DNA from 2 places in the Kitasatospora sp. NPDC059827 genome. Region 2 is predicted to be linked to the other one. Evidence: riboswitches for the same ligand, from Rfam matches in the RefSeq annotation. Region 2 holds a riboswitch; the other holds the start of a gene.

Region 1 (9,496 bases), on a different contig from region 2:
AGTCCAGGACGACGGCGAGGACGACGACCAGGACCGCGGGCCGCTCGGCGACATCCCTCACCAGGTCCGCCGCCGAGCGGCCGGGACGACCCAGGAGACCATCCGGCGAGACCCGCACCGGGCCCGGTAGGACGAACGCTGCGCCGACGCCGCGGACGAGGCCGCCTTCGCCACGGCGGCCACCCTCCGCGCGGAGAGGCAGCGCGTCCACGACCACGACACCGTCCTCCGGTACGTGCTGCGCGCGCCACCGCCCGCCAGGACCGTCGCCGCTTGCGCTCGCGCGCCAGCCCACTGGGCCCGCCAGAGCGTGGAGGCCGCTCACCGCCGCTTCGTCGGCACCGCAGCACGGGCCCCTCCGCGTCGCTCTGGAGCGCGTCGGCCGTTCGGGGCGCCGGCCCGTGCCGTGGCGGCCGCGGTCACCTGCGGAGCGGAGGGCCGGTCGTCGGTCGCGCGGTGGAACGTCGGCCTCGGGGGCGGGGTCCTGATGGCGGGGTCGGCCTCGTGGCTTGTCTCCGTGGCCCGGTTACCTTTCTGGTCGCCGGTCCGAGGCTTCGGCGGATTGGGTGCCTGTTTGGTCGGAGTGTCGGGGGCGGTTGTGGCTAGAGCCCGCGTGCTCGTGTCGACGGCGGTGCGTGTCCTAATCTGACAGCGCGGCAGGACGGCTTTTCGTCAGAAATTCATGGACGAACTACCTGACTAGCTCAATTCTTCCTCAAGTGTATTGAGGTGCGGCTTCCCGGGTGGTTTTAATGGGATCAATCCGGGGTGCGTTCCGGTCCGGAGAGAAGATGGTTCCCTGTTCTTTGGAGTGTGAGATGAAGCGTCGTATCACCGCTATGGCCGCCGCAGTCGGGACGGTGGCCGCCGGTGTCGTCCTGGCTGGTGCCGGGGCTGCCCAGGCGAAGCCGTGCGACTACGAGGGTGTCGGTTCCGACTGTGTGTGGCGGGCGAATGTCGTCACCTGCAACGCCGTTCTGCACACTCTGCAGGACTTCTACGGGGGCAATCCCATGCGTGCTCTGAAGGAGGGCAACCAGGCCCTTTACAACCACTGGGGTGCGTGCAACACCGCCGGTATCACCAAGAAGCCGTGATGCTCGGGAGTTACTGATTTCCGGATTTCAGATTCGGAGCAGAATATTCTCCTGATCTGTCGGTGAAATTTTTTCCGATGGGACCGGCCGGGCTCGTACGAGCCCGGCCGGTTCTGTTTTCCGCCCGGGACAGGTGAATTCTCGGTCCGTACGCCGATACCCGCCGATCCGGCTCCCTGGAGTGTATGAGCACGTGGGCGGGAACGGAGGGGCCACAGCCGTGAGGCACCCCGGTAGGCACGGCGGGTGGGGTCCGGCGTGCGATGGCCGGGGGCCGCCCGGCCCGCTACCGCTATGGGACGGCCGGCGGCGGGCCGGACGGGAGGACGTCGCGTCCCGCCCGCCGGGCGGCGGAGCGTCAGGGGGTTCGGGCGGGGTCCTCGGCGGCCTGTCGGTAGGCGACCAGGTCGCCCACGGAGATGAGGACCAGGGAGTCGCGTTCGGCGAGGTCGCGCAGGTCGTCCAGGCGTGCCATGGTCCAGTCCGGCCGGACGACCTCGCACATGGTGGTCACGCCGGACAGCCCGGCCAGGCGCGACAGGTCGACGGCGGCCTCGGTGTGGCCGTCGCGTTCCAGGACGCCGCCGCGGGCCGCCCGCACCGGGAAGATGTGGCCGGGCCTGGCGAAGTGGTCCGCCTTGGCGGCGGGGTCGGCCAGGGCCTGGACGGTGCGGGCCCGTTCGTCGACCGGGATGCCGGTGGTCCCGCCGGTGATCAGGTCGACCGAGACGGTGAAGGCCGTGCCGTGGAGGCCGCGGTTGTCGTCCGTCATCTGCGGCAGGCCGAGTTCGTCGCACCGCTCGTAGGGCACCGCCGCGCAGACCACGCCGGAGCTGTGGTCCAGCAGGTACCTCATGGCGGCTTCGTCGGTGTACTCGGCGGCGACCATCAGGTCGCCCTCGTTCTCGCGTGACTCGTCGTCGAAGACGACCACGAAGGCGCCCCGGCGGAACGCCTCGATCGCCCGTCGCGCCTGCTGCAGGCGGTCGGTGGGGGTGGGAAGGGTGGTTGCCATCTGCTCTCTCCTGGTCGGTGAGCCCCTGGACCGGTGGGTCCCGGCGGGGGTCGCTGATCTGTGGGAGAACGCGGCCATCCGGAAGAGCGCGTGCCAGCGCACACGCCTTCCGCAATGGACGGCGCCGCACGCGCGGGGGAGGAAGGCGGTTGACGGCTCGCCCCCGTGCGCGGACGCCGTTCCGGGGAAAGCGAGCACCGCGTCCGCGCGGCAGGGCGGTTGGCCCCGGCCGGGAGCGGACGATGTGTCGCCGCGCACTGCCTTTCATCCGGACTTTCACCGTCGGTCCTGGAGTTCCACCAGGTCAACCGGCCGATGGCTTCGGCCGGGTCGCGGACTTTCACCGCCGGTTCGGAATTGCACCGACCCCGGAGCGCGCGAACACTCGAATCGATCATGGCACACCCGTCAGGGCCGGTGGACGGCCGGTGGAGGTGTTCCGCGCCACACCGGGTCGGTCGCCGGCTACGCGGTCCCGGTTGCGGCCCGCGGCCGTGCTTTCCTTCCTGACGGGCCGTTGCGAGGCTTCCGGCCGGGGGCGGGTGAGGGGCCGGTGCGCGGTGTCGGCGGCACCCGGGGTGAGTGCCCGGGCGCCGGGGTGAGTGCCCGGGCGCCGGGGGCGGTTGTTGCCGCGCTGTTCCCGTCCCTGCCGGCGGAAGGGTCGCCTCGGTGGCCGCCGCCGCGCTTGCCGCGCCCTGCTCTGACGCCGGGCCGCCGCTGCTTCGCGCCGCCTGCCGTACCGCCGTGGCGTGTCGCCCTCCGTCGACCCTGACGAGGAGGCAGTGCTGCCCCGGGAGTGGGTCAGATGATGGTGATTCTGAACACGCGGGAGTTGTTGCCCGGAGTCGGGTCGTCGGCGAGCTCGGCTTCGACCGTGCCGTCCAGGACCTCCGGGTCCATGCCCGAGGCGACGGAGATCCGGACTTCCGCGGTGACGGCGGCGCCGGGTGCCAGGCCGCGCGGGATCTCACATGCCACGGTGTGGCCGAAGGGCAGCGTGTGGCAGGACGCGGCGGCCGACGTCCCGCTGCCGACGACTCCGGGTGGCAGGTGCACGTACAGGGTGACCGGCATGGCGGTGGGGGCGGTCCCGACGTTGGTGACCACCGGGTGCAGCAGGGTGGATCCGCCGTCGGCAACCGGGGCGGGGTCGGCGACCTTCACCGAGAGGTCGGCGTGGGGGCGGTGTGCGTCGGCGGCCGCGGGTGCGGCGGCGGTCAGCAGTGCCGCCGCGCACGCCATCGGGAGGACCCTGGAGAACCTGGGTCGGGACGGCATGATGATCACTCATTTCCTCCGGGGGTGTCGGCCGGGTGTGCGGGCCGGTGGGCCGCCCGGCCGACGGTGCGAGGGCCAGCATCGCGATTCGCCCGTTCTGCCGGACGGTGACACGGCGGGCTGTCACCCGTGTGGGCGGCTGCGGGTGGAAGGGGCGACGCCCGCACCGGTGCGCTTGCCGGGTTCCCCGGTGGTGCCGGCCGCGTCACCTATGACGGCCGCATCCGGGTCCGTGGCGCCCGGAGCCGGACTGGACCGGGCCGTAGCGCGGCCCGCCCGCCGATCTGGAGGCGGGCGCCACCCTCGACGGTCCCGCGAACCGTACTGGCCCTGGCGACGACCCGGACCTTGCGGCCCGGGACCCGGCCGGGCGAGCAGACGGCGGTCCCGTGCCGACGGGGAGCCGACCGGGCGGCGGGACCGCGGTCCTTGAGCCCTGGCCTCCGCCGGGGACGCTCGCAGGGCCGGGGCGCCGGCCCCAGGCAGGTGGCACCGGTGGTCTGGGACGAGGAGTTCGTCCGTGAGCCGGGCGACCACGACCTGCGCCGGGCCGGGCTCTGTCCTGACGGTGCGCAACGGCCCCGTTCACCGCGGTGCTTGGCGCCGCGGTGTGGACGCAGCGGTCCGGACAGGGTGGACGGCGGGTCGCGGTCCCGGTGCCGTGTCCGGATTTCAGCGTCGTGTCCGAGCTTTCCCGGCGTTGCTCCTGTTGGCGGCGCGGACCGACCGCCCGTTCTGGGGAGAGGAGCCGGCTGGAAACCGGGGTGCCTCGGCGGAGGCACCGGGGATTCCCTTGAACGTCCGTTGAGCACTGGATTGACTGGACGGCGAGCAGGCGAGGTGCCCGCACCGGACGGGTGCAGCTCGTCCCTGCGTTCGTCACAGGGGCCGGAGCCAGGCGTACGAGGGGTGGATCGCCGGTCATGTCCGCGCGGCTTCCGCGTTCACGGGGCCGGGAGCGTGCCGTGGGTGGTCTCCTGACTGTCGACCTGATGAAGCGGAGAGGGAGACGGCATGTCTGACGGCGCGAGCGAGACGGAGCACGAGGGGCAGGTCCGGGAGTGGCACGCGGATCAGGGGTGGGGGGTCCTGGTCTCCCGGTCCCTGCCGGAACCGGTCTGGGCGCACTTCTCCGCCGTCGCCGGCGGCGGCTACCGGGAGCTGACGGTCGGGCAGGTCGTCCGGTTCAGTGCGGAGAGGGCCGACCAGGACTCCTTCCACTGGCGGGCCGTCCGGGTACGGCTTCCCGGTAGCCGTCCCGGGGATGGTCCCGAGAGCGGGGACGGCCCCGGGTATGCGTCGGAGCTCCGCATCACCTTCGACGAATGAACCCCCTGGCGTGACCGGAAGCCGCCTGCTCATCCACCGCACACCAACGACAACCACGAGGACGTCGATGTCTCTGCGCACCACCTTCAAGCCTGCTTCCATAGCCGGGGTCAACGAGGGCCGTCACACCTTCAAGATGTCCGCGCCCTCCTACAACAGGACCGACGCGAACGGCACGTTCGACGGCCAGGTGAACATGGCGGGAACCGTCGGAAGGCCCGCCCCGATGGCCTGGTCCTTCACGACCTCGCCCGCGATCCGGGCGATCGCCACGGGGAAGATGGACTGCACCGCCGGCCACCAGCAGCTGCGCTACAGCGACTCGCACCGCGGCGTCCCCGTCGACTACCACTGGCACTCCACCGTGCCGGACAACCTCCGCGGCAAGGACTACACCCTGTACGGGAACTGCACCTTCCCGGTGAAGGTGAAGGGCCGCGCCGGGAAGGCCAACCTGGGGTTCCGCTTCAACTACAACCTGTTCGACGGCGTCTCCCGGCCGAACCGGCCCGCCTCCGACACGGACCCGAACGCCGCCGAAGAGGCGTCCTACACCTCGGACCTGCAGATCGCGTACGACCCCGCGTGACCTGAACCCGCTCCGCCTCCCGGCGCACCGGACCCGGCCCTTCGCCAGGTGACCGGTACGGCGGTGGCAGCGGTCCCGATGCCGGTCACCACCGGGTACAACAGGTGGATCCGTCGGCTGGGCCCGGCTCCCTAGAGCTGTCGCCTCGCGCCTGCCGAGCGGGACCTGGGCCGCCCGATTCTCGACGGTGAACTGGCCGGCTTCGACACCGACCGGATCCACGAGGCGCCAACACTCCTGCCGGGTGGGGACGAGGGCGCGGCCGAGGAGGTCGAGTGGCTGGTCGGCGAACTGCTCCCGGAGTGGACGGCGGACGCCCGGGAGCGGGGCGCGGGCTGCTGATCCCGCACGGCGGCGGCAGATGACCGCGCGGCCGGCGGTGTGCGGATGACCGCACGCGTTCGGCTGCACGCGGACGACCGGCGCGACGCAGCCGTGGGGGGCCGCGCCGTACGGGGTTCACGGGGGTCCGGTGACCGGGTACGAGCGGTCGGAAGGGCAGCCGGTCAGAAGGCGGACTGGTCGCCGAGCTCGACGATCCTCAGATCGCGCACCCCTACGGTGTACCAGACCTCCTGGCTACCGCCGCTGCCCCAGAACTCGGTGAGCCGGACGGAGGCGGAGCCGTGCTCCTCCTTCACCTGCTGGGCCGACCAGTCCACCGGGACGTTCTGCGCGCGGAACACCGGATCGGCGTCGTTCTCCTGCACCCAGGCATCCAGCCGATGGTCCAGGGCCGAGGTGAGGAAACGCTTGCGCACCTCGGACGGCTGCTCGCCACTGGTGCCCAGCACCGCCCGACGGTACTCCTCGACGAAGGTGACCACCTGGTGTGCGGCTGGCGTCCCCGCCCGCACCTGGGCCGCCACGACCGCCGTAGCCGGCCCCGGAGGCAGCGCGAACGCTGCCGGGGCGGAGGCGGTCAGTAGGCCGCCGACGGCGAGCAGGGCAACGGAGCCGGCCAGGGCGGTGCGCCTCGGGTTCATTCGCTTCATGCCGGGACTCCATCATTCGCTGACGAACTCTGCATATCGCCCAAACGTGTACCCTGCCCGGCAGGCGAGGGTATTTGACGATTGATCTTCTAAGGGCTCGCAGAGAATCAGCGTGTTGCTTCCTGCTTGGGTGCTCGTTGATGTGGTATGGGGATACCTGATTCAGTCCGCAGTCAACTCGCCCTGAAGTTCGAGGAGTTGTTCCCGCACCTGGACGAGAGGCAGCGTCGGCTGCTGATGGGGACCGAGGCGCGACTGCTTGGCCACGGCGGGCTGCGGGCCGTCGCGCGGGCGGCCGGAGTCAGCGAGACGACGGTCCGCAACGGCATGGACGAGCTGGAGGCCGGCGGGGAACCACTGGGTCGGGTCCGCCGGCTCGGCGGTGGACGCAAGAGGGCTGCCGAGCTGGACCCAGGACTGCGTCCGGCCCTGCTGGCCCTGGTCGAGCCGGACATGCGCGGGGATCCGATGTCGCCGCTGCGCTGGACGACCAAGTCGACCAGGAAACTGGCCGCCGAGCTCACCCGCCAAGGGCACAGGGTCAGCGCCGACACCGTCGCCGACCTGTTGCGGGAGGAGGGCTTCAGCCTGCAGGCCAACGCCAAGACCGTCGAGGGCAAGCAGAACCCGGACAGGGACACCCAGTTCCGCTACATCAACGAGCAGGCCAAGGAGCACACAGACGCCGGAGATCCGGTGGTGAGCGTGGACTGCAAGAAGGAGGAATTCGTCTGGCAGTACAAGAACGGCGGAAGGGAGTGGGAGCCCTGCGGCGAGCCGGTGCAGGTGAAGACGCACGACTTCTTGGACCGGCAGGGGCCGGGGAAGGCGATCCCTTACGGGATCTACGACATCGCGGCGAACACCGGTTGGGTCAACGTCGGCACCGACCACGACACTGCGGGCTTCGCGGTCGCCTCGATCCGCCGCTGGTGGCAGGCCCGTGGTCGCCACGACTACCCCCAAGCGAACCGGCTGCTGATCACCGCGGACGCCGGTGGCTCCAATGGCCACCGCACCCGCGCCTGGAAGACTGAGCTCGCCGTCCTCGCCGTCGAGACGGGACTGGAGATCACGGTGTGCCACCTGCCCCCGGGCACGTCGAAGTGGAACAAAATCGAGCACCGGCTGTTCTCGCACATCACGACGAACTGGCGCGGCGGGCCCCTGACCAGCCACGACGTGGTCGTGAGCAGTATCGCCGCGACCACCACCCGCACCGGGTTGAGTGTCGAGGCCGCCCTCGACACTGGCACCTACGACACCGGCCTGAAGGTCACCGACGCCCAGATCGACGCCCTGCCGATGAGCCGGCACCGCTTCCACGGCGACTTGAACTACACCTTCCACCCCGTGCACCACCCGTCGGGCCAGGAGCAGACGATGGACCTATCTTCACCAGAGCAACCAAACAGCCCCGCTGTCAGCTCGCTGAACGACCCGGAACTGACCGGTATGCACCGTGATCAACTTGACTCTCTCACAAGTGAATTGACCCTTCTGCTGGACCGGCGGCGTGAGGAGATTCGGCACGCGCGACGCGGCACCGACCGCCGCCGAGCCCGCGGCGCAGGCGCCAAGGACAAGCTGGGACTCGTCGATCGGATCCTGGCCGCCATCCTCTACCAGCGGAAGATCGGCACCCAAGAACTCCTTGCCCAGCTCTTCAGGGTGGACCGCAGCACCATCACCAACGCAGTCGCCGAGGTCCGCCCGCTCCTGGAGCAGCCCGACCGGCACATCCCCGCCTCCATGGCACGCTTCCGCACCCCCGCCGACGTCACCGCGTTCCTCACGCACGCCCCCACCTTTGCGGAGATCAAATCACCGTGTTGATTCTCTGCGAGCCCTAAGCTTGTTCTTTATGGTCTGAGCTGGTCGCGTTCGATGAACTGTCCCGCATCTCGCCGAAGTCAGCGGCCTCAGGAGAACAGTACCGAGCGGAAGCGGAGCCGCCGGCCGGCCGAGGCACCTGGGTCCAGCACACGGTAGACGTCCCCGACGCAGCCGAACTCCAGGAAGGCGACGGCGGCCCCGTTGGTGCGGTTGACGGGCGCGTAGGCAGCGTCCTGGTCGGTGGCTCCCTTGACGTCGACGCACTCCTCGGACCCGGGATCGAGCAGTTCGCCGCGGTGTTCGGAGCCGTCTGCCCGGTAGGTGTAGCGGAACACGCCGTCGGCGGCGCTGGCGGAGGTGGGGACGGGTGACGAGGAGGGTAAGGGCGCCGAGGGCGGCGACGGCGACGGCGCGCAGACGCATCAGGGTTCTCCTTTGGGGGCAGCGACGCGCCCGAAATGCCGGGCGCGTGAAGAACCGATTCCCCTGCGGGGTCCAGCCAGACGGGACATCACCCGGGCGGGTCAAGCTTGTTCTTTTGGTCCGGTGTCGAGTACAGGGCCGTACACGGTCACCCACCTGGGTTCGCCGGACATCAGCGCGGCTCCCGACGGCCGTCCGGTACGGCTGATGGCAGGCGGCTACAGCGCGGGGCGACGTGGACGCGGGAGCTTGCGGGCGGCAGGAGTGGGAGGGGCACCGCATCGTGCCGGGGCGGGCCGCCGCTGCCGTCAGGCAGCCCCGGGGTGGAAGAGCCCCAGCTCGGCCACCAGGGAGTGGCCCGTCAATGCGCTACTGCGGGAGGAGTGAGCCGGGTTCCTCCGAGCCCGACGCCGGTCACCTTTGCTGCGGACTACGTCCGCGTCTACCGCTGACCGGCGTCCACCGGGGGATGGCCTGAGGTCAGGGCGCCTACGGCCCGGTGCTCTCGACGACCTCGATGCTGAACAGTTGCTGGTTGTTCGCCTCGTTCCGGTCGTCGTCGCCGCGCACCGAGACGCGACCGCCGGCCAGCTCGCCGAGGGGGACCTCGGGGGAGAGCCGGAGCGGGATCAGCGCGGTCGCGCTGCGGAACTTCGGCAGACCGGCCGGGAAGGTGCAGCGCACCCGGTGGCCGTTCTGGAACTCGTAGCAGTTCTCCGGGAAGAACGGCGGCTCGGCCGTGACCCCCTCGGGCAGGGTGATCACGACGGTGAACGGCGAGGCGGTCCGGTCCGGGCCGAGGTTGCCGACGAAGGCGTGCAGGACGGTGGTGCCGCCAGGTGCGGCGGGGTCGGGGTCGATCCGGCCCACGTAGAGGTCGGAGTCCGAGGATCAGCAGCATACGCCTGCGTACCACGGTCGTCGCCGCCCTCGG
Region 2 (9,496 bases):
CAGAGCGGGTCAGCACCTCCGCGAGCGGCTCGTCGAGACGCACGGTGCCGTCGAGCGTCAGCCGCGCGAGCGCGAGCGCGGTGAACACCTTGGTGACGGAGCCGATGTCGAACAACGTCCGGGCCCCCGGCACTTCGCCCCCCGGGCCCGTCCGCCCGGCACCGTGGATCTCCACGGCGCCACCGGCCACCCCGGCGACCACCACGCCGACGCACCGGCCCGCCACCCGGTCGGAGGTCTGCTGCACGAGGCGCGCGAGTTCGTTCATGCCCCGACCTTAGGGCCCGTCTTCGAACTCCCGCCTGCGGGGCAACGACGGGAGCTCGAAGACGGACCGTAGGGCCCGTCAGCAGCTCAGATTGCCCCCGGGCACGGTGCCGAGGATCTGGACGAAGCTCTGGTACAGGCTGATCCGGTGCTGCATCTGCGCGGTGTTGTTGCCGTTGCACTCCAGCGCGCCGTTGATGCTGCGGATCGTCTCGCCGAAGCCCCGCCCGTTGACCATCGCGTCGTGCGCGGTCATGGTGCCGGGACCGTTCTGGGTGTTCCAGTACCAGAGGCCGGTCTTCCAGGCCACCGCCGGGTCGGTCTGCACCAGGTCGGGGTTGTGCAGCAGGTCGATGCCGAGCGCGTCGCCCGCCGCCTTGTAGTTGAAGTTCCAGCTGAGCTGGATCGGTCCGCGCCCGTAGTACGCGGCCTGCCCGGCCGGGCACCCGTACGGCTGCGAAGTGTCGCAGTAGTGCGGGTAGTTGGAGGTGTCCTGCTCGACCACGTAGACCAGTCCTCCGGTCTCGTGGCTGACGTTGGCGAGGAAGGCCGCGGCCTCCTGGTTCCGTACGGTGTCGCTGCCGGTGGCCGCGAAGCCGGGGTAGGCGCTGGTGGCGTCGAGCAGGCCCTGGTAGGTGTAGAAGGGGTTCCGGTTCGGGAACATCCGGTCGAACTGGGCCTGGCTGACCGGGAATCCGCCCGGGTTCTGGGTCGGTGTGGGGGTCGGGCCGGGGTCGGTGGGGCCGCCGCAGGGGCCCTGGTCGGACCAGACCCCGGAGCCCCCGGTGCTCGGCGGTTCGTTCTGGGTCCACCACTTGGCGGTCCAGTTGTGGCTGTTGTACGAGACGGCGGCGCCGCCGGTGTACACGGCGGTCGCGCTCCACGCGGTGCCGCAGGCGGCGGCGCTGGCGGAGGCCGGGAGGAGCACCGCGAGCGCGAGCGCCGTGACCACGGCGGACAGCAGCGCGAGCAGGCGTTTGACTGACACGTCATCACCCCTCGTGCGGTGGGGGCCGCACGTCGTCGGGACCGGGACCTGGTGGGGCAGGGGAGCCGTGGCCCGTGCGGGGGCGCGTCGTGGGGGACGGCCGACCGGGGTGCGGGCCGGTGCGGGGCCGACACCGACTCAAGCGGAGTGGTCTATACCTGTCAAGAGGTCCGGCCGAAGTGCCCGGTCAAGCCCGGCAGAAGTGCCCGGTCGAAGTGCCGGTCGAACGCCGAAAGCCCCCCGCCGCCCCTACTCCTCCTCCAGTGCCGCCCGCAGCCGCGCCGCCACCTCCGCCGCCCCCGCCTCGTCCGGGTACTTCCCCCGCGGCCAGAAGAACCCGCGCAGCCCGTCCTTGGGATTGCGCGGCACCACGTGGACGTGCAGGTGCGGCACCGACTGGCTGATCCGGTTGTTCGCCGCCACGAAGCTGCCCGCCGCGCCCAGACCCCGCTCCACGGCCGCCGCCACCCGCTGCACCCGCAGGAAGAACGGCCCGACCTCCTCGGGCGGCAGGTCCGCCAGGGTCCGGTGGTGGGCGCGCGGCACGACCAGCACGTGACCGGGGAACAGCGGCCGGCGGTCCAGGAAGGCCACCGCCGCCGCGTCGTCCAGCACCCGGTGCGCCGGTTCCTCGCCCGCCACCACCGCACAGAACACGCAGTCCATCCGTCCATTCAAACCACCGGCCGCCTTCCCGGCACCCCCGCAAACCCGGGTCGGCCCGGCGTCACCCGTCCGGCGGCCGAACGGGTGCGCCCGTGCCCGCGCCGGGCGCACGGTACTGCGAGGGGGGAGGGGGACGGATCGACGCGGCGCACCCGTGCCGCACGAGGAGGTGGCCCGGATGTCGGGCAAGTTCGAGGTCTACGAGGACACCGGCGGCAAGTACCGGTTCCGGCTCAAGGCGGGCAACGGCGAGATCGTCGCGACCGGCCAGGGCTACGTCAGCAAGGACGCCGCCCACAAGGGCGTCGAGGCCGTCCAACGGGCCGCCGACGGCGCGGCGGTGGTCGACGTCCCGAAGGCCGCCTGACCCGGGCCGGGGCGAGCGAGGGCCCCGCAGCCGGTCCACCCGGACCGGCGGCGGGGCCATCGGCACCCGCGCCCACTCGTGCCGGCGCCGTGCCTACTCGTACCGGTACAGGAGCGCTTCCCGCTCCGTCTGTTCGATCATGTCGATGGTCAGCGAGTCGTCCCTCAGGTGCGACAGCGTGACCTCCGCCGACGTCGGCTGGGCGTCCTCCGCCAGCCAGTTCTCCGGCTTCCAGGCCGAGCCGCGCATGAGCGACTTCGGGCAGTGCGCGTACACCTCCTCCACAGCCACCACGATCGCGCTGCGCGGGGGCTTGCCGACAGCCGTCAGCTGCCGCAGCAGCTCCGGGTCGGTGGAGATGCAGGCCCGCCCGTTGACCCGCAGCGTGGTGTCCCGCCCCGGGACGACGAAGAGCAGTCCGACCCGGCCGTTCTCCAGGATGTTGTGCAGGGTGTCCAGGCGCTTGTTGCCGGTGGCGTCCGGAATGGCCAGGGTGTGCTCGTCGAGCACCGAGACGACCCCGGCCGGGCCGCCGCGCGGGGAGACGTCGCAGCGGCCGGCCGCGTCGGAGCTGGCCACGAACACCAGCGAGGCGCAGGCGATGAGGCGCTGGGCGACCTCGTGGAGGTGGTCCACCTGTTTGCGGCGCGCGTGGTCGCCGGGCTGCTCGTAGACCTCACGCAGCTGGGCCGGCTCGGTGAGGGCACGCGCGCTGAGGGCGGCGAACAGGCTGTTCGGTGCGTCCAGAGCGGGGGTTGACGGTGCGGGAGCTTCCGGTGTGAGGGTCATACCGGGAATCTAACGGAGGGCTCTTTCCGCGCCCCGTCTCCCGGCTTCCTCAACTCTCCGTGAAAGAGTCGCTCCACCCCTCCCCACCAGCGGTTTTCCGCTGATAATGGGGCCAGGGACTCCAGCCAGCCGGAGGTGGTGGCCGTGATCATCAGAATTTGGGCCGGGCAGGTCACGGCCGATCGCATCGAGGAGTTCTGCGCGCACCTGGTCGGCCAGGTGATCCCGCAGTTGGGGCGGACGGACGGTTGCCTCGGCGGTGAGCTGTTGCGCTCGGTGACCGAGGACGGGCACCGGGTGCTCGTGGTCAGCCGCTGGCGCGACGAGGAGGCCCTGCGGGGGTACGCCGGGCCGATGTGGCGGATCCGGCCGGTCTGGTCGGAGGGCGAGTTGCACTATCTCGTGCACCCCCCGGAGGTCACCCACTTCACGCCGATCCCCGCACCCGCCACGCTCTGAGCCCGGCCGGGGCCGAAGGCCCCGGAACGCTCACTCCGAGTCGGTCACACCGAGAACGGCACCGAGTGGATCTCGGACGCCGGGTGCCCGGTCCGTTCGTGGACCCGCTGCACCGCTTCCCTGGACGGCGCCTCGGACAGGCAGTACACCGTGCCGGACTCGGGGTCCGCCCAGGCCTGCTCGAAGTGCACGCCCTCCTCGCCCTCGACCGCCAAGTCGGCCGTGTGGGCCGCCCTGAGCTGCTCCGGCGTGATGCCGACCATCCCGTGGTGGACGTCCATGAACTTCATCGTGCTCGCCTCCGTACCTTGCGAACCCCGCGAACCCCGCGAATCCCGAGAACTTTCAGAACCTTTCGAACACTGCGAGCCCTGCGAACTGCGCGGATCCCGCGAACTCCGCGAACTCCGCGAATCCCGCCGGCCTTCCGGCCCCACCACCAGGGTCACCCTGCGCGCACGGCGGCGCCACCGGCGCCGTACCGGACCCACCGCGCATTCCCCGCGAGGCCGTGAAACAGGCCACAGCGGAACCCTCTCCCTCGGCTCGCACCCCGCGTGGCACAATGACGTCATCAGCAGTGACGTTCAGCGCACTCCGGGGTCGGTGAAAATCCGAACCGGCGGTTACAGTCCGCGACCCGTCCGCAGCCAGCGGCCGGTTGACCAGGTGAAATTCCTGGACCGACGGTTAAAGTCCGGATGGGAGGCGTGCGCGGACGGACGAAGAGCAGTACCCGTGGTCCATCACGAACCGGACCGGACCACGGTCAGGTGAACGGCGGGAGAGGTGTCTCCCGGGTCGGGCGAGCGATCTCCCGGCGGTTCCGGCATCCCGGCGACGGGTCGTGTCGGCAGCCTCGTGCACCGGTGCCCGTCCGTTTGTCATCTCCCTCTGCCGCCCCGGAGTCCGCGCCCCAAGCGCGAGGAGACCCGGGTGTTCACCGGCATCATCGAAGAGCTCGGCGAGGTCGTGTCGATCGAGGAGATCGGCGACTCCTCGCGAATCCGCCTCCGTGGCCCGGTGGTTCGTGTCGGTGCGCGTCACGGCGACTCCATCGCGGTCAACGGCGTCTGTCTGACCGTGGTCGACAGTGCCGAGGAACTGGCCGCCGAGACGGGCGAGTTCAGCGCCGACGTGATGGCCGAGACGCTGCACCGTTCCAGCCTGGGCGAGTTGAAGCCCGGCTCCCCGGTCAACCTGGAGCGCGCGATGGCGCTCGGCGCCAGGCTCGGCGGGCACCTGGTCCAGGGCCATGTCGACGCCACCGGGCGGCTGTTGAGCCGCGAGCCCGGCGAGCGCGACGCGGCCGGCAACCTGCGCTGGGAGGTGCTGCGCTTCTCGCTGCCGGAGTCCATCTCCCGCTATCTGGTGGAGAAGGGCTCGATCACGGTCGACGGCGTCAGCCTCACCGTGGTGGAGGCGGCCCGCGACAGCTTCACCGTCAGCCTCATCCCGGCCACCCTCGCACTGACCACGCTCGGCGCCAAGACCCTCGGCGAGAGCGTCAACCTCGAGGTGGACGTGCTCGCCAAGTACGTGGAGCGGTTGCTCGAATCGCGCACCCTCCCGAACCTGCCGCACACCGCACCGGCCGCACCGGCCACGCACACCGCAGACACCGCGGACATCGCACACACCGCACACATCACGCACAGCACGGGGGACAAGGAATGAGCTGGCTCAGCGGAGAGGCGTTCACCGTCCTCGGTGAACACGTGAAGTGGGCCGACATGATCGGCAACCTGTTCGGCTTCGGCGGCCTGGCGCTCGGCTGGCGCCGTTCGGTGTGGAGCTGGCCGGTCCAACTCCTGTCCGGTGTCGTGCTGATCGCCGCCTACCTCGGGGGCCACGTCCCCGGTCTGATCGGCAAGCAGCTGATCGTCATCGTCACCGCCGCCTGGGGTTGGGCGCAGTGGCGGCGCGGGCGCCGTGACACCGGCACCATCTCGGTGCGGTTCGCCAGTTGGCCCGAGCGGGCCGCCCTGGTGGCCGGCACCGCAGTCGGCACGGTCGCCCTGGCGCTGCTGTTCACCGCCTACCCCGAGCTGTCCTGGAGCCCCTGGTCGGACGCCTACATCTTCGTCGGCACGCTCGCCGCGATGGTGGCCCAGGCACGCGGCTGGCTGGAGTTCTGGTTCGCCTGGATCGCGGTCGACGCGGTCGGCGTCCCGTTCGCCTTCAACAGCGGTTACACCTTCTCGGGCCTCACCTACTCCGTCTACTTCGTCCTGGTGCTGCTCGGCCTGCGGTCCTGGTGGCTGAGCACCCGTGAGCCGCGAGCCACCTCCGCCAACGTCCCGCAGGGAGTCACGGCATGACCGAGAACCAGACCCGGCCCGGCAGCGACGCCGGCAGCGGCGCCGAGGAGTTCGTCCTCGACCCGGTCGAGCGGGCGATCGCCGACATCGCGGCCGGCCGCGCGGTGATCGTGGTCGACGACGAGGACCGCGAGAACGAGGGCGACTTCATCTTCGCCGCCTCCGCCGCGACCCCCGAGCTGATGGCCTTCACCATCCGCTACAGCTCCGGCGTGATCTGCACCCCGATGACCGGCGAGGAGCTGGACCGCCTCAAGCTCCCGCCGATGACCCAGGTCAACGAGGACCGCAAGGGCACCGCCTACACCGTCTCGGTGGACGCCCGCGAGGGCGTGGACACCGGCATCTCCGCCGCCGACCGCGCCCGCACCGTCCGCCTGCTGGCCTCGCCCGGCACCGAGCCGGGGGACCTGACCCGCCCGGGCCACGTCTTCCCGCTGCGCGCCGTCGACGGCGGCGTGCTGGTCCGCCCCGGGCACACCGAGGCCACCGTCGACCTGGCCCGGCTCGCCGGGCTGCCGCCGGCCGGCGTGTGCGTCGAGGTGGTCAACGACGACGGCACCATGGCCCGGCTGCCCGAGCTGGTCGCCTTCGCCCGCGAGCACGGCCTGGCGATCATCTCCATCGAGGACCTGATCGCCTACCGCCGCCGCACCGAGCTGCACGTCGACCGGGCCGCCACCACCGCCCTGCCCACCGTGCACGGCGAGTTCACCGCGGTCGGCTACCGGGGCACCCTCGACGGCGTCGAGCACATCGCGCTGGTGGCCGGCGGCCTCGGCGAGGACGGCCGACTGCCGGACGGCGAGGACGTGCTGGTGCGGGTGCATTCCGAGTGCCTGACCGGCGACGTCCTCGGCTCGCTGCGCTGCGACTGCGGTCCGCAGCTGGAGGCCTCGCTCCGGCGGGTCGCCGAGTCCGGCCGCGGCGTGGTGCTGTACCTGCGCGGCCACGAGGGCCGGGGGATCGGCCTGGCCCACAAGCTGCGCGCGTACGAGCTGCAGGAGCAGGGACGCGACACCGTCGACGCCAACCTGGACCTGGGGCTGCCCGCGGACGCCCGCGACTACAGCATCGCGGCGCAGATGCTGGTGGACCTCGGCGTCCGCTCGCTCACCCTGATGACCAACAACCCGCGGAAGCAGACCGCGCTCACCGACCACGGGCTCAAGGTCAAGGGGCGCGAGGCGGTCGAGATCGCGCCCGGTGAGCACAACCTGCGCTACCTGCGCACCAAGCGCGACCGGATGGGCCACGACCTGCCCGGCCTCGGCTCCTGAACCACTGAACCACCCACCGACCACAGGAAGTAGGACGACATGAGCGGCCACGGAGCCCCCGAGCTGACCATCGACGGCGCTGCCGACCTCAAGGTCGCGGTCATCGCCGCCCAGTGGCACGACAAGGTGATGAACGGCCTGCTGGACGGCGCCCACCGGGCGCTCAAGGAGCTGGGCGTCGCCGAGCCGACCGTGCTGCGCGTCCCGGGCACCTTCGAGCTGCCGGTCGCCGCCAAGCGCCTCGCCGACCGCGGCTACGACGCCGTGATCGCCCTCGGCGTGGTGATCCGCGGCGGCACCCCGCACTTCGACTACGTCTGCCAGGCGGCCACCCTCGGCCTGACCCAGGTCACCGTGGACACCGGCGTCCCGGTCGGCTTCGGCGTGCTGACCTGCGACAACGAGGAGCAGGCGCTGGACCGGGCCGGTCTGCCGGGCTCCGCCGAGGACAAGGGCCACGAGGCCGTCACCGCCGCCGTCGCCACCGCCGTCGCCCTGCGCGACGCCCGCTGACGGCAGGCCGTCCGGTCCCGGAGCGTGGACGTCCACAGGACTGTCCACGCTCCGGGACCGTTTACCGTCCGCCACCCCGCACGCCGTATGGTGAGTCCCATCATGGCTTCGAAGACATTCGAGGAGCTCTTCTCCGAGCTCCAGCAGAAGGCCGCCACCGGCGACCCCTCGTCCTCCCGTACCGCGCAGCTCGTCCAGCAGGGCGTCCATGCGATCGGCAAGAAGGTCGTCGAGGAGGCCGCCGAGGTCTGGATGGCCGCCGAGTTCCAGTCGGACGAGCAGACGGCGGAGGAGATCTCGCAGCTCCTCTACCACCTTCAGGTGATGATGATCGCCCGCGGGCTGACGCTCGACGACGTGTACAAGTACCTCTGAACCGCTCCCGACAGCACCCCTCCCCGAACAGGTAAGGAACCGACTTCCCATGCTGCGCATCGCCGTCCCCAACAAGGGTTCGCTCTCGGGTCCCGCGGCGGAGATGCTCCATGAGGCCGGCTACCGCCAGCGGAAGGACCCGAAGGAGCTCGTCCTCGTCGACCCGGCCAACGAGGTCGAGTTCTTCTTCCTCCGCCCGCGCGACATCGCCGTGTACGTCGGCTCCGGCCGCCTCGACGTCGGCATCACCGGCCGCGACCTGCTGCTGGACTCGCACTCCAACGCGGAGGAGGTGCTCGCCCTCGGCTTCGCCGGGTCGACCTTCCGCTTCGCCCGCCCCGAGGGCGTGGACGTCAAGGACGTGCAGGGCCTGGAGGGCCTGCGGATCGCGACCTCCTACACCGGCCTGGTCGAGCAGCACCTGGCGGACCACGGCGTGACGGCGACGGTCACCAAGCTGGACGGCGCGGTCGAGACCGCCGTGCAGCTGGGCGTCGCCGACGTGATCGCCGACGTGGTGGAGACCGGGACCAGCCTGCGCAACGCGGGCCTGGAGGTCTTCGGCGAGCCGATCCTGATCTCGGACTCCGTGGTGATCCGCCCCAAGGGCGCGGGCGAGGACGCCCGGGTGGAGCAGTTCCTGCGCCGTCTCCAGGGCGTGCTGGTGGCCCGCCGCTACGTCCTGATGGACTACGACATCCGGGCCGAGAAGGTCGGCGCCGCCGTGGCGCTCACCCCCGGTCTGGAGTCGCCGACCGTCTCCCCGCTGCACACCGAGGGCTGGGTGGCCGTCCGGTCGATGGTGCTCCGCAAGGAGGCCCAGCAGATCATGGACGACCTGTGGGGCATCGGCGCCCGGGCGATCCTGGTCACCAACATCCACGCCTGCCGCCTCTGACCTGCTCGCACGGCAGAGAGTAAAGAACGGTTCAATAGGGGCGGGGACGCCGGTCGGCGTCCCCGCCCCTTCGCCGTCCCGGCGGTCCGCACCGCCACGACGGTCACGACGGTCCCCACCGCCACGACCGTCACGACCGCCACGATCCAGAGCCACCGGAGACCCCACGTGTCCACGCCGCCCGTCGAGTTCCCCGTCACCTGGGCGCCCCGGCGCACCCGCGCGGTGCTGCTGCCGGTCTGCGCCGTGCTCGTGGCCCTGTTCGTGGTGCTGGCCGTGCTGCTCCCGGCGAACTGGCAGCTCAACGACCGGATCATGATGGTCGCCAGCGGCGTGCTGTTCGCCGCCGTCGGCCTGATGCTGGCCCGCCCCCGGGTGAGCGCCGACGCCGAGGGCGTGACGGTGGTCAACTTCGTCCGCAGCCGCCGCCTGTCCTGGCCGGAGATCGTCCGGGTCAACTTCCGCCAGGGCGATCCGTGGGCCACCCTCGACCTCGCCGACGGCACCTCGCTGGCCGCGGTCGGCATCCAGTCCGGTGTCGGCAAGGACCGGGCGATCGCGGACGCCCGTGCG

Evidence for each region. Region 2 has a riboswitch for FMN ahead of ACFV8H_RS19575 (riboflavin synthase). Riboswitches for the same ligand answer to the same signal wherever they lie in the genome.
Region 1: another riboswitch for FMN. It lies ahead of ribB (3,4-dihydroxy-2-butanone-4-phosphate synthase); the one in region 2 lies ahead of ACFV8H_RS19575 (riboflavin synthase).

Annotation. Positions count from the first base shown of each region.
Region 1 covers NZ_JBHWIV010000088.1:25,204-34,699, reverse strand. The annotation lists partial or broken gene ACFV8H_RS34730 (hypothetical protein) at 1-130, shown strand, start outside; gene ACFV8H_RS34725 (hypothetical protein) at 819-1,097, shown strand; gene ribB (3,4-dihydroxy-2-butanone-4-phosphate synthase) at 1,456-2,112, opposite strand; FMN riboswitch at 2,363-2,493, opposite strand; gene ACFV8H_RS34715 (hypothetical protein) at 2,914-3,390, opposite strand; gene ACFV8H_RS34710 (cold-shock protein) at 4,405-4,719, shown strand; gene ACFV8H_RS34705 (hypothetical protein) at 4,787-5,308, shown strand; gene ACFV8H_RS34700 (hypothetical protein) at 5,815-6,303, opposite strand; gene ACFV8H_RS34695 (ISAzo13 family transposase) at 6,451-8,139, shown strand; gene ACFV8H_RS34690 (hypothetical protein) at 8,226-8,474, opposite strand; gene ACFV8H_RS34685 (hypothetical protein) at 9,052-9,432, opposite strand.
Region 2 covers NZ_JBHWIV010000028.1:63,791-73,286, forward strand. The annotation lists gene ACFV8H_RS19540 (serine hydrolase domain-containing protein) at 1-268, opposite strand, end outside; gene ACFV8H_RS19545 (glycoside hydrolase family 19 protein) at 347-1,255, opposite strand; gene ACFV8H_RS19550 (HIT family protein) at 1,505-1,921, opposite strand; gene ACFV8H_RS19555 (YegP family protein) at 2,100-2,288, shown strand; gene ACFV8H_RS19560 (MSMEG_1061 family FMN-dependent PPOX-type flavoprotein) at 2,382-3,077, opposite strand; gene ACFV8H_RS19565 (antibiotic biosynthesis monooxygenase family protein) at 3,222-3,536, shown strand; gene ACFV8H_RS19570 (SCO4226 family nickel-binding protein) at 3,581-3,826, opposite strand; FMN riboswitch at 4,126-4,253, shown strand; gene ACFV8H_RS19575 (riboflavin synthase) at 4,473-5,213, shown strand; gene ACFV8H_RS19580 (nicotinamide riboside transporter PnuC) at 5,210-5,857, shown strand; gene ACFV8H_RS19585 (bifunctional 3,4-dihydroxy-2-butanone-4-phosphate synthase/GTP cyclohydrolase II) at 5,854-7,137, shown strand; gene ribH (6,7-dimethyl-8-ribityllumazine synthase) at 7,177-7,650, shown strand; gene ACFV8H_RS19595 (phosphoribosyl-ATP diphosphatase) at 7,753-8,025, shown strand; gene hisG (ATP phosphoribosyltransferase) at 8,075-8,923, shown strand; gene ACFV8H_RS19605 (PH domain-containing protein) at 9,092-9,496, shown strand, end outside.